DNA from 2 places in the Terrabacter sp. NPDC000476 genome. Region 1 is predicted to be linked to the other one. Evidence: riboswitches for the same ligand, from Rfam matches in the RefSeq annotation. Region 1 holds a riboswitch; the other holds the start of a gene.

The links. Region 1 has a riboswitch for cyclic di-AMP ahead of ABT295_RS17790 (glycosyl hydrolase). Riboswitches for the same ligand answer to the same signal wherever they lie in the genome.
Region 2: it holds a riboswitch for cyclic di-AMP, as region 1 does, so the genes downstream of both, ABT295_RS15930 (CHAP domain-containing protein) here and ABT295_RS17790 (glycosyl hydrolase) in region 1, are expected to answer to the same signal.

The regions. Positions count from the first base shown of each region.
Region 1 is NZ_JBEPDF010000003.1:383,587-388,317, reverse strand. It holds gene cysC (adenylyl-sulfate kinase) at 1-230, shown strand, start outside; gene ABT295_RS17795 (sulfite exporter TauE/SafE family protein) at 227-1,243, shown strand; cyclic di-AMP (ydaO/yuaA leader) riboswitch at 1,459-1,609, shown strand; gene ABT295_RS17790 (glycosyl hydrolase) at 1,616-2,557, shown strand; gene ABT295_RS17785 (hypothetical protein) at 2,670-2,990, opposite strand; gene ABT295_RS17780 (hypothetical protein) at 2,983-3,357, shown strand; gene ABT295_RS17775 (PKD domain-containing protein) at 3,453-4,731, opposite strand, start outside.
Region 2 is NZ_JBEPDF010000002.1:749,759-754,489, reverse strand. It holds gene ABT295_RS15945 (VOC family protein) at 1-12, opposite strand, end outside; gene ABT295_RS15940 (CHRD domain-containing protein) at 238-1,017, shown strand; gene ABT295_RS15935 (sortase domain-containing protein) at 1,033-1,836, shown strand; cyclic di-AMP (ydaO/yuaA leader) riboswitch at 2,068-2,260, shown strand; gene ABT295_RS15930 (CHAP domain-containing protein) at 2,265-3,155, shown strand; gene ABT295_RS15925 (alkene reductase) at 3,467-4,537, shown strand.

The DNA of each region.
Region 1 (4,731 bases):
ACTTCGTCCTCGTGCACGTCGCCACCCCGCTCGAGGTCTGCGAGCAGCGCGACCGCAAGGGCCTCTACGCCCAGGCCCGGGCCGGGTCGCTGCCGGAGTTCACCGGCATCTCGTCGCCCTACGAGGCCCCGGTCGACGCCGACCTCGTCGTGGACACGACGGGGAGCACCCTCGAGGAGTCCCTCGAGCAGATCCTCGGGCACCTGCGCGACGGAGGGTGGCTCGCATGACCCTCGACCCGCTGCTCACCATCGCCTCGCTCGGCATCGGCATCATCGTCGGCCTCACCGGCATGGGCGGTGGCGCCCTCATGACGCCGATGCTCGTGCTCTTCTTCGGGGTGCCGCCGCTCACGGCCGTCTCGAGCGACCTCGTCGCGGCCGCGGTGATGAAGCCCGTCGGGTCGATGGTGCACCTGCGGCGCGGCACGGTGAACCTCTCCCTCGTCAAGTGGCTCTGCATCGGGTCGATCCCGAGCGCCTTCGTCGGCGTGCTGATCCTCAACCGCCTCGGCTCCGGCGCCGCCGCGCAGCACTGGCTGCAGGTCGCCCTCGGGGTGGCCCTGCTGCTGGCCTCGGCCGGCCTCATCGTGCGGGCCTACCTGCGCCTGCTCGAGCGGGCGCGCCGCCTCGACGGCCGCGCCGCGCCCCTGCCGCCCGGGCCGCCCACCGTGACGGTCCGCATCTGGCAGACCGTGCTCGTGGGAGCGGTCGGCGGCATCGTCGTCGGCATGACCTCCGTCGGGTCCGGTTCGCTCATCATCATCGCCCTCATGGCGATCTACCCCACCCTCAAGGCGAGCGAGCTCGTCGGGACCGACCTGCTCCAGGCGGTGCCGCTCGTGGCCTCCGCCGCCGTCGGGCACATGCTGCTCGGCGACTTCCACCTCGACCTGACGCTGTCGCTCCTGCTCGGCTCGATCCCCGGCGTCTGGATCGGCGCCCAGCTCTCGGCGCGTGCCCCGGGCGGGCTCGTGCGCCGGGCGCTGGCCTTCGTGCTGCTCGCCTCGGCCCTCAAGCTGCTCGGGGTGCCCAACACGGCCACGGGGATCGTCCTGCTCCTCGCGCTGCTCATCGGGCCCCCGGTGTGGTTCGCCGCCCGGCGCCGCCACGGCCTGCCCGCCTTCTCCGGCCGGCTCGCGCAGCGCTCGAGCGCCGTGCCCGACAGGGCACCCGGGGCCACCTCGGAGGCCGGCACCGGGACCCGGTCGCGCGTCACGGAAGCGGGCGACGCGGCCCTCTGAGACCGCTATGACGGGAAAACGGTGTGATCCGCGTCACATCTGCTCCCAGCCTTCGGGGACCCCGCTCCTGAGCACGGCCGCGTGCTCAGGACGGCCCCTCCCGCCGGTCGCGGGGCGCTGACCGGATCGTCCGGATTGCTGCCATCTGCCCGTTCCCATCGGACCTGTCGTGACCTGTCCCCGTGTGCAGGGGTCCGCTAGGGTTCCGTTCGCCTTCACACACATCGCCTAATCCCGGAGCCCTCGAGGCCTCCCGGGAGCCGGGGACCCACCGTTCCCTCGGGGTGAATCAGGAGCCTGCTCCTGTAGGGCGCCATCCGGCCCGAACCCGTCAGCTAACCCGGTCGGCAGCCTAGGAGACCTGGAGCAGACATGCGCACCACCCCTCGCTTCGCCCTGCCCGCGCGCAGATCCCCCCACCGGTTCACCGTCGCCGCCCTCGGCCTCGCCGCGGCCGGCTCCCTCGTGGCCACCCTCGCCGTGCCGGCGCAGGCCGCCACGGCGACCGCGCTGCCCGGCGGCAAGATCTACGCCGGCGCCGTCGGCGACACGGCCACCCTCGCCAGCAAGACCGGGACGACCGTCGGCGTCCACGGCTACGGCAACTTCGAGGGCAGCGTGCCCACGGGCCGGATGCTGACCGCGAACAGCTCGTCGAACTGGAAGACCGTCGCCGCGGCCAAGCCCGGCACGGCGATCTACAACAACATCGTGCGCTGGGCGACGACGATCAAGTCGCGCGGCAGCCTCACCCTCTTCGCCTACAGCCACGAGCCCGAGCTCACCTCGAAGACCGGCCTCGGCACGGCGACCGACTTCAAGGCGGCCTACGCCCGCGTCGTGACGATCTTCCGCCAGCAGGGCGTCACGAACGCGCGCTTCGTGCTCCAGCTGACCGACTGGTCGTTCCGCACCAGCACGTCCGACCGGATGTATGCCGGCAAGTGGTACCCGGGCGACGCCTACGTCGACGTCATCGGTGCCGACGCCTACAACTGGTACACGTGCGGCGAGGGCCGGGGCAAGTGGGTCGAGCTGAGCACGATCATCAGCCCCCTCCTCGCCTTCGGCAAGGCGCACGGCAAGCTCGTGGCGCTCCCCGAGTTTGGGGTCACGAAGGACTCCCGACGCGCCACGTGGCTCACGAACGCGAAGAACTACCTCATCGCGAACGAGAGCTGGTTCGCGGCCGCGTACTACTTCAACCACCCGCCGACGAACAAGAACAACCTCGACTGCGTGTGGAACCTCAGCACCTCGGCCGAGTACTCCGCTTACGGGTCGCTGCTGAAGAACGTCAACTTCGCCTACTGACGGGCGAATCCGGCTCCGGCCCCGCGCGCTCCCTCCGAGTGCACGGGGCCGGTCGCGTCGTCGGACGCCGACAGGCCCTGCCGCTCGTGCGGCAGGGCCTGTCGGCGGCCGCTCAGAACGTGACGCGGTAGCAGCCCGTGTCGGCGCCCGCGGTGAACTCCAGGCGCCAGCTGCCGCGGTCGCGCACCGGGAGCGCGACGCGGTAGTAGTACCACGTGTCGGCCTGCTCGACCTGGGTCGAGGACACGGTCCGCACGGCCCCGGTCGGCGACGTCGCCTTGAGCCGGACGCCGGGCATCGCGGCACCGTCGGCGGGCACGACGTAGAAGCTGACCTCGGCGCCGTTGACCGCGCCCTTGGCGACGGCGGCCCGGGCCTGCGCGAAGTTGCCGACCGCCAGCGATCCGGAGCGGACGTCCGTCTGCGTGCCCACGGTCGCGCAGGACGACGACGCGCTGCCCGGCAAGCGGTTCAGCACCGAGGTCTGGTCACCGGCCGCAGCCACCCCCGGGCCCGCCACCGGCTTGGTCGGCGCCGGGGTGGCAGGTGCCGTCGGCCTCGTGCCCGGTCGCGTGGCCGGGGCCGACGACGGCGCCGGCTCGGTGGCCGACGCCGCACCGTCCGGCCGCCCGGTCGCGGTCGTGCCAGCGGCCACGGGCGTGCCTGCCGGTGTGGACGACGCCGGGCCGCCGGCTGCGGCCACGGCGTCGCCCGCCGTGCTGCTGCACCCGGTGAGCAGCGCGAGTGCCGCCACCGGGACCAGGGCCGAGGCGACGGCCGACCGACGTGTGACTCGCTGAGCTCTCATGCTGCGTCCCCCCGACGTCTGGTGCTGTTCACGGAGAAGAGGTGCCGGGGAGCGCCCGCCTGGGCGGGCACCCCCCGGCACCGGTGGTCACGACTGCCCGAAGGCGATCGACCACATGACCTCACGGTCGGACTTGTTGACCGTCGTGGCGGTCACCCCGGCGGACGTGCCGCCCGACGTGACGACCGCACCCGGGTCGGCCGTGAGCGACTCGTAGCGGTAGGCACCGCTCGGGTCCTCGAGGTGGTCACGCACGACCATGCCCGAGGGCAGGGTCCACGGCGACACCGCCGACGTCAGGCCGGCCCAGTGCGACACGACCCAGTCACCCGCCGAGACCGCGATCGCGGGCGTCGTGTGCGAGCTCTGCCCCACGTCGACCGCGCTCACCGCACGCACGCTGGTGGCGTCCGCACCGCGGTAGACCGCGAGGTCGAGCGTGCCGAGCCGGTAGGTGCTCGGGTCGTCGAACCGCACCGTCTTGCCCACGTCCGCCGCGTCGGCGCTCTTGCGCCACACGGTCGAGGTGACCGAGCCGTTGGTGACCGTCGCCACCTGGGTCCAGCCGGTCACGCCGGTCGGCCCCGAGAAGGTGGCCACCGTCGGTCGCGAGAACATCAGGAGCATCAGGTCACCGGCCTGGGTCCCCGTCGGCACCGCCGCGGCCTTGAACTTGGCCGCGCCGGGAGCCGAGTGGTTCGCCCCGACGAACGTCGTGCTGCTCGAGGGCACCGTCACGACGACGTCCTTCGTCAGCGTGCCGGTGGCGCCCTTGTCGTCGGTCACCGTCAGCTTCACCGAGTAGGTCCCCGACGGGGCATACGGGTGCGAGGGCGTCTTGCCCGAGCCCGTGCTGCCGTCACCGAAGTCCCACGCGTACGAGGCGATCGTGCCGTCCGAGTCGCTCGACGCCGAGGCGTCGAAGCCGCACGTCGCACCGGAGCACGACGACCCGAACGCCGCCGTCGGCGCCTGGTTGACCGGGACCGTCACGACGACGTCCTTCGTCAGCGTGCCGGTGGCACCCTTGTCGTCGGTCACCGTCAGCTTCACCGAGTAGGTCCCCGACGCGGCATACGGGTGCGAGGGCGTCTTGCCCGAGCCCGTGCTGCCGTCACCGAAGTCCCACGCGTACGAGGCGATCGTGCCGTCCGAGTCGCTCGACGCCGAGGCGTCGAAGCCGCACGTCGCACCGGAGCACGACGACCCGAACGCCGCCGTCGGCGCCTGGTTGACCGGGACCGTCACGACGACGTCCTTCGTCAGCGTGCCGGTGGCACGCTTGTCGTCGGTCACCGTCAGCTTCACCGAGTAGGTCCCCGAGGCGGCATACGGGTGCGAGGGCGTCTTGCCCGAGCCCGTGCTG
Region 2 (4,731 bases), on a different contig from region 1:
GCTCTCGAGCACGGTGGCGCTCCTCGGTCTCGGTGGTGCACGGGGACGCCGGTGGTCCCGACACCTCCCAGTGAAGCCCGATCGGCGACGCGATGGTGCGCCACCGCGAACTTTTTTCGGTGGAACCCCAATCCAGCCGTGCAGCGGCGGCGAACCCCACGCCGGAGACGGTCGACGACGACCCCGTCTGAAGCAGCGATGGACGGCTCTTGTCTCCTCGTCAAGGAGGAAGAACAGATGCGCACCACCACCACTCGGATCGCCGGCGCCACCCTCGCGGCCGGCGCCGCCATGGCCCTCAGCATCGGGCCGGCCTTCGCGGCCGACGCCTGGGTCAGCGCCAACCTCAAGCCCGTCGCGGGCAGCGACGTCGCCGGCAGCGGCACCGCCATGGTCGAGGTCGACGGCAACCGGATCACCGTGACGATGGCGGCGAACGGCCTGCTGCCCGACAACCCGCACGCGGCCCACATCCACTTCGGGGCCGAGGCCCGCCACGAGTGCCCGGTCCTGTCCGACGACAAGAACGGCGACGGCCACCTCAACACCACCGAGGGCGGACCGGCCTACGGCGACATCGTCGTCTCGCTGACGAAGACCGGCGACACGAGCCCCAAGTCGGGCCTCGCGATCGACCGCTTCGACACCGCGCCCGGCGGCAAGCTGACCTACCAGCGCGGCAGCATCAAGGTCTCCGACGCCGTCGCGACGGCCATCTCGGCCGGCCAGTCCGTCGTCGTCATCCACGGCGTCGACCACAACAAGGACGGCAAGTACTCCGGCGCCACCAAGAGCGACCTCGACCCGAAGCTGCCCACCGAGGCCACCGACCCGGCCCTCTGCGGCGCCCTGCGCGTGGCCCCGGCCGGCGGCATGCACACCGGTGGCGGCCTGCCGACCGACACCCTGAAGAGCGGCGGTACGAACGACGCGCTCCTGCTCGTCGGTGGCGGCGCGCTCGTCGCGGCCCTCGGCTCCGGCGCCTTCGCGGCCCGTCGCGCGCGGTCGCGCGCCTGATCGGCCGGATCCACCATGCCTGAGCTCACCGAACCGACGCCCCGCCGCACCACCTTCCGTGGTGCGGCCGGGGTGGCGGCCGCAGCGACCGTGATCCTGCTCGTCGTCGGGGTCGTCGCGCTGGTGCTCGGGCTCCGCGGGACGTCCGGCCCGCCGCAGCCCGCGGCGGCCGGCGTCCCGACGGCCAGCACGACGACGGGCCCGACCCAGAGCACTCCGACGGCCCAGAGCACTCCGACGACCGAGAGCACGACCCGCACGCCGGGCACGCAGACCTCCGGCCCGTCGGCGTCCCCCGGTCAGGGCGGGACACCGGCGGGCGGGACACCGGCGGACGGGACCGGCATCGGGCCCTTCCTCGAGGCGTCCGCCCTCACCTCGATCGAGATCCCGTCGATCGGGGTGCGCTCGAGCGACTTCGTGCCGTTGCACGTGCAGGGCGACGGGACCATCTCGGTGCCCGGGACCGCCCAGGAGGTCGGGCTCTACGACGGCGGACCCACCCCGGGCCAGCTCGGGCCGGCGGTCGTCGCGGCCCACGTCGACACCCCGTCGGGCGTTCCCGGCATCTTCGCCGAGCTCCGCAAGGTCGAGGTCGGCGACGTCGTCAAGGTGTCGCGCAAGGACGGCACGCACCTGACCTTCACGGTCGACCGGGTGCAGAGCTACCGCAAGTCGAGCTTCCCGACGGAGGCCGTCTACAAGGGCGACTTCACGCGTTCGGAGATCCGGCTCGTCACGTGCGGCGGCCCGACCGACGCGCGCAACGAGTACCGCGACAACGTCGTCGTCTTCGGCCACCTCACCTCGGGCGCCTGACGCGCCGTCCCACGCCGTGGACGCAGCGGACGCTGTGACGTGCGTCTCAATCCAGACCGGCCCTGGCAACGGTAAAGGGCTGGTCAAGTGCCTCAAAGCCGACATTCACGGCTGAGCACGGCGCGACACCGTTACCTTGGCGTGACTTTTGCCAGTTGATTCGTCTACAGTTCCGGGAGTCCGGCCACCGGTCGGACTCTCGTGAGGCGGACCGCCTAGTCCTGTCACCGCCTTCCGGGAGAGCACAGACCTTGTGACAGGAGCGGAGGAACCACACGTTTCTCCGGGCGTCCGGCGCAACGACTTCGGACGTCCTTGGGGTGAAGTCTTTCCACCGGGTCGCGACTCGCTCGCTCCCCGGCCACGGACCGGGCACCTTTCCGCCCGAACCCGACAGCTAACTTCGTAGGCGCGGAGAGGTAGAACCCGTGAACCACGAGACCACCCGCGGGCGCCACCGGGCGCCGGGCCGTCACAATCCCCTCAACGAACTCAAGCTCCTCGCCCGCGAGTCGGCCCAGCCGGCCATGAAGGGCGCGGCCGTCGTCGCCGCGACCGGTGGGCTCGTCGCCACCTTCGCGAACCCCGCGAGCGCCGACACCGTCTCGGCGGCCAACGGCGCGGTCGCCGCCGCCGGCGTCGAGGCAGCCCCGGCCGCGGTCGGCCCGGCCACCGCGGCCGCCAGCACGACCACCGCGCCGAGCGCCCTGTCGAAGATCGGCTTCGCGCCGGCCGTGCAGCAGGCGATCGCCAAGCGCACGCCCACCAAGGTGCGCGTGATCGAGGACGTGCAGGTCAAGGAGCAGCGCGCGGCCGCCAAGGCTGAGAAGGCCGCCAAGAAGGCCGCTGCCGAGCGCAAGGCCGCCCAGCGCGCCTCGCGCGACCTGACGCGTCGCAGCCTGACGCAGAGCACGTCGTCGTCGAAGTCGAGCAGCAACGACTACACGCCGAGCGCCTCCTCGGGCTCGCACTCCTCGCGCAACTGGGCCACCCGTGGCCAGTGCACGTGGGGCGCCCTCAACAAGTGGTACCAGTCCGAGGGCTACTACCCCGGCGGCTGGACCGGCAACGCCATGGCCTGGGCCTCGGGCGCCGCGAGCGCCGGCTACACCGTGAGCGGCACGCCGCGCGCGCGCTCGATCCTCGTCATGCAGCCCGGCGTCCACGGCTCCTCGAGCGTGGGCCACGTCGGCTGGGTGACCGCCGTCAACGGCAACGAGGTGACCATCGTCGAGATGAACGCCCTCGCCGGCCCGTACAACTACAACACCCGCACGCTGACCGACCAGGGCGGCATGCGCTACATCTACGCACCGTGACCCGCACGGTCTGACGCGGTCCCGCGCGTCCTGACCGGTCTCACGCGTTCCACGAAGGGGAGGATGCCACCGGCGTCCTCCCCTTCGTCGTGCCCCGGTGCGGCGGGACCCACCCGGGCGCACGCGGACGCGGTCCCAGGCACCCGGCATACGGCGGCGTGGCGCGCACCACACGGGCCCCGAGGAATGCGCGGCGACGGGTCGGACTTGTCTTTCGGGTAGGTGGTTGAAGGCTCTACCAGTCCGGTGGGCCCCATCACGTGAGTGACCACCCCGCACGACCGTCGTCCGCGACAGTGAGGAGCAGGCCAGTGTCCACGGCCTTCGAGAGCATCCGCATCGGCCGCTGGGACCTCCCCCAGCGTTTCGTCATGGCACCGCTGACGCGCAACCGCGCCGGTGAGGGCCAGGCGCCCACCGAGCTCAACGCCGAGTACTACGGCCAGCGCGCGAGCGCGGGCCTCATCATCACCGAGGGCACCCAGCCCAGCGCCGTCGGCCAGGGCTACCTCGACACCCCCGGCATGCACTCCGACGAGCAGGTCGCCGGCTGGCGCCTCGTCGCCGACGCCGTGCACGCGGGTGGCGGCCACGTCGTCGTCCAGCTCATGCACGCCGGCCGCATCGCGCACCCCGACAACAAGGGCGGGCTCGAGAGCGTCGCCCCGAGCGCCATCGCCGCGCCGGGCGAGATCGTGACCGCGAACGGCCAGCAGCCGTATGTCGTCCCGCGCGCCCTCGAGACCGAGGAGATCCCCGCGCTCGTGGCGGAGTTCGTGCACGCCGCCCGCCAGGCCGTCGCCGCCGGGCTCGACGGCGTCGAGGTGCACGCGGCCAACGGCTACCTGCCGCACCAGTTCCTCGCACCGAGCAGCAACCAGCGCACCGACGCCTACGGGGGCTCGCCCGAGAACCGCGCCCGCCTGACGATCGAGATCACCAAGGCCGTGGCTGAGGCCATCGGCGCCGACCGCGTCGGCATCCGCGTCTCGCCCGCGCACAACATCCAGGGCGTGCTCGAGCAGGACGAGGCCGACACCGCGGCGACGTACGAGGCGCTCGTCGAGGGCATCGCCCCGCTGGGCCTGGCCTACCTCAGCATCCTCGGCGACCCGGAGGCCGACGTCGTGCGCGACCTGCGCAAGCGCTTCGGCGGCCCGGTCATCCTCAACAGCGGCTTCGGCTCGGTGACCCAGCTTGCCGACGTCGAGGACATTCTCGAGCGCGACCTTGGCGACCTCGTCGCGGTCGGTCGCGAGTTCCTCGCCAACCCCGACCTCGTGCGGCGCTGGCGCGAGGGTGCCCCGCTCAACGAGCCGAACCCCGACACCTTCTACGGCGGCGGCGCCGAGGGCTACACGGACTACCCGACCCTGCCCTGACGCACCCGTCGAGCGAGCGCCCCGTTGCAGACCACCTGCGGCGGGGCGCTCGCTCGTCGCGGCGGCGGGCCGGCACTCCCGATGCGCGGGCCACGCCAACCCAGCCAGGGCGCACTTCCCGCGCGATCCACGCTCGATTCGGCACGCCAACCCAGCCAAGGCGAACTTCCCGCGCGATCCACGCTCGATTCGGC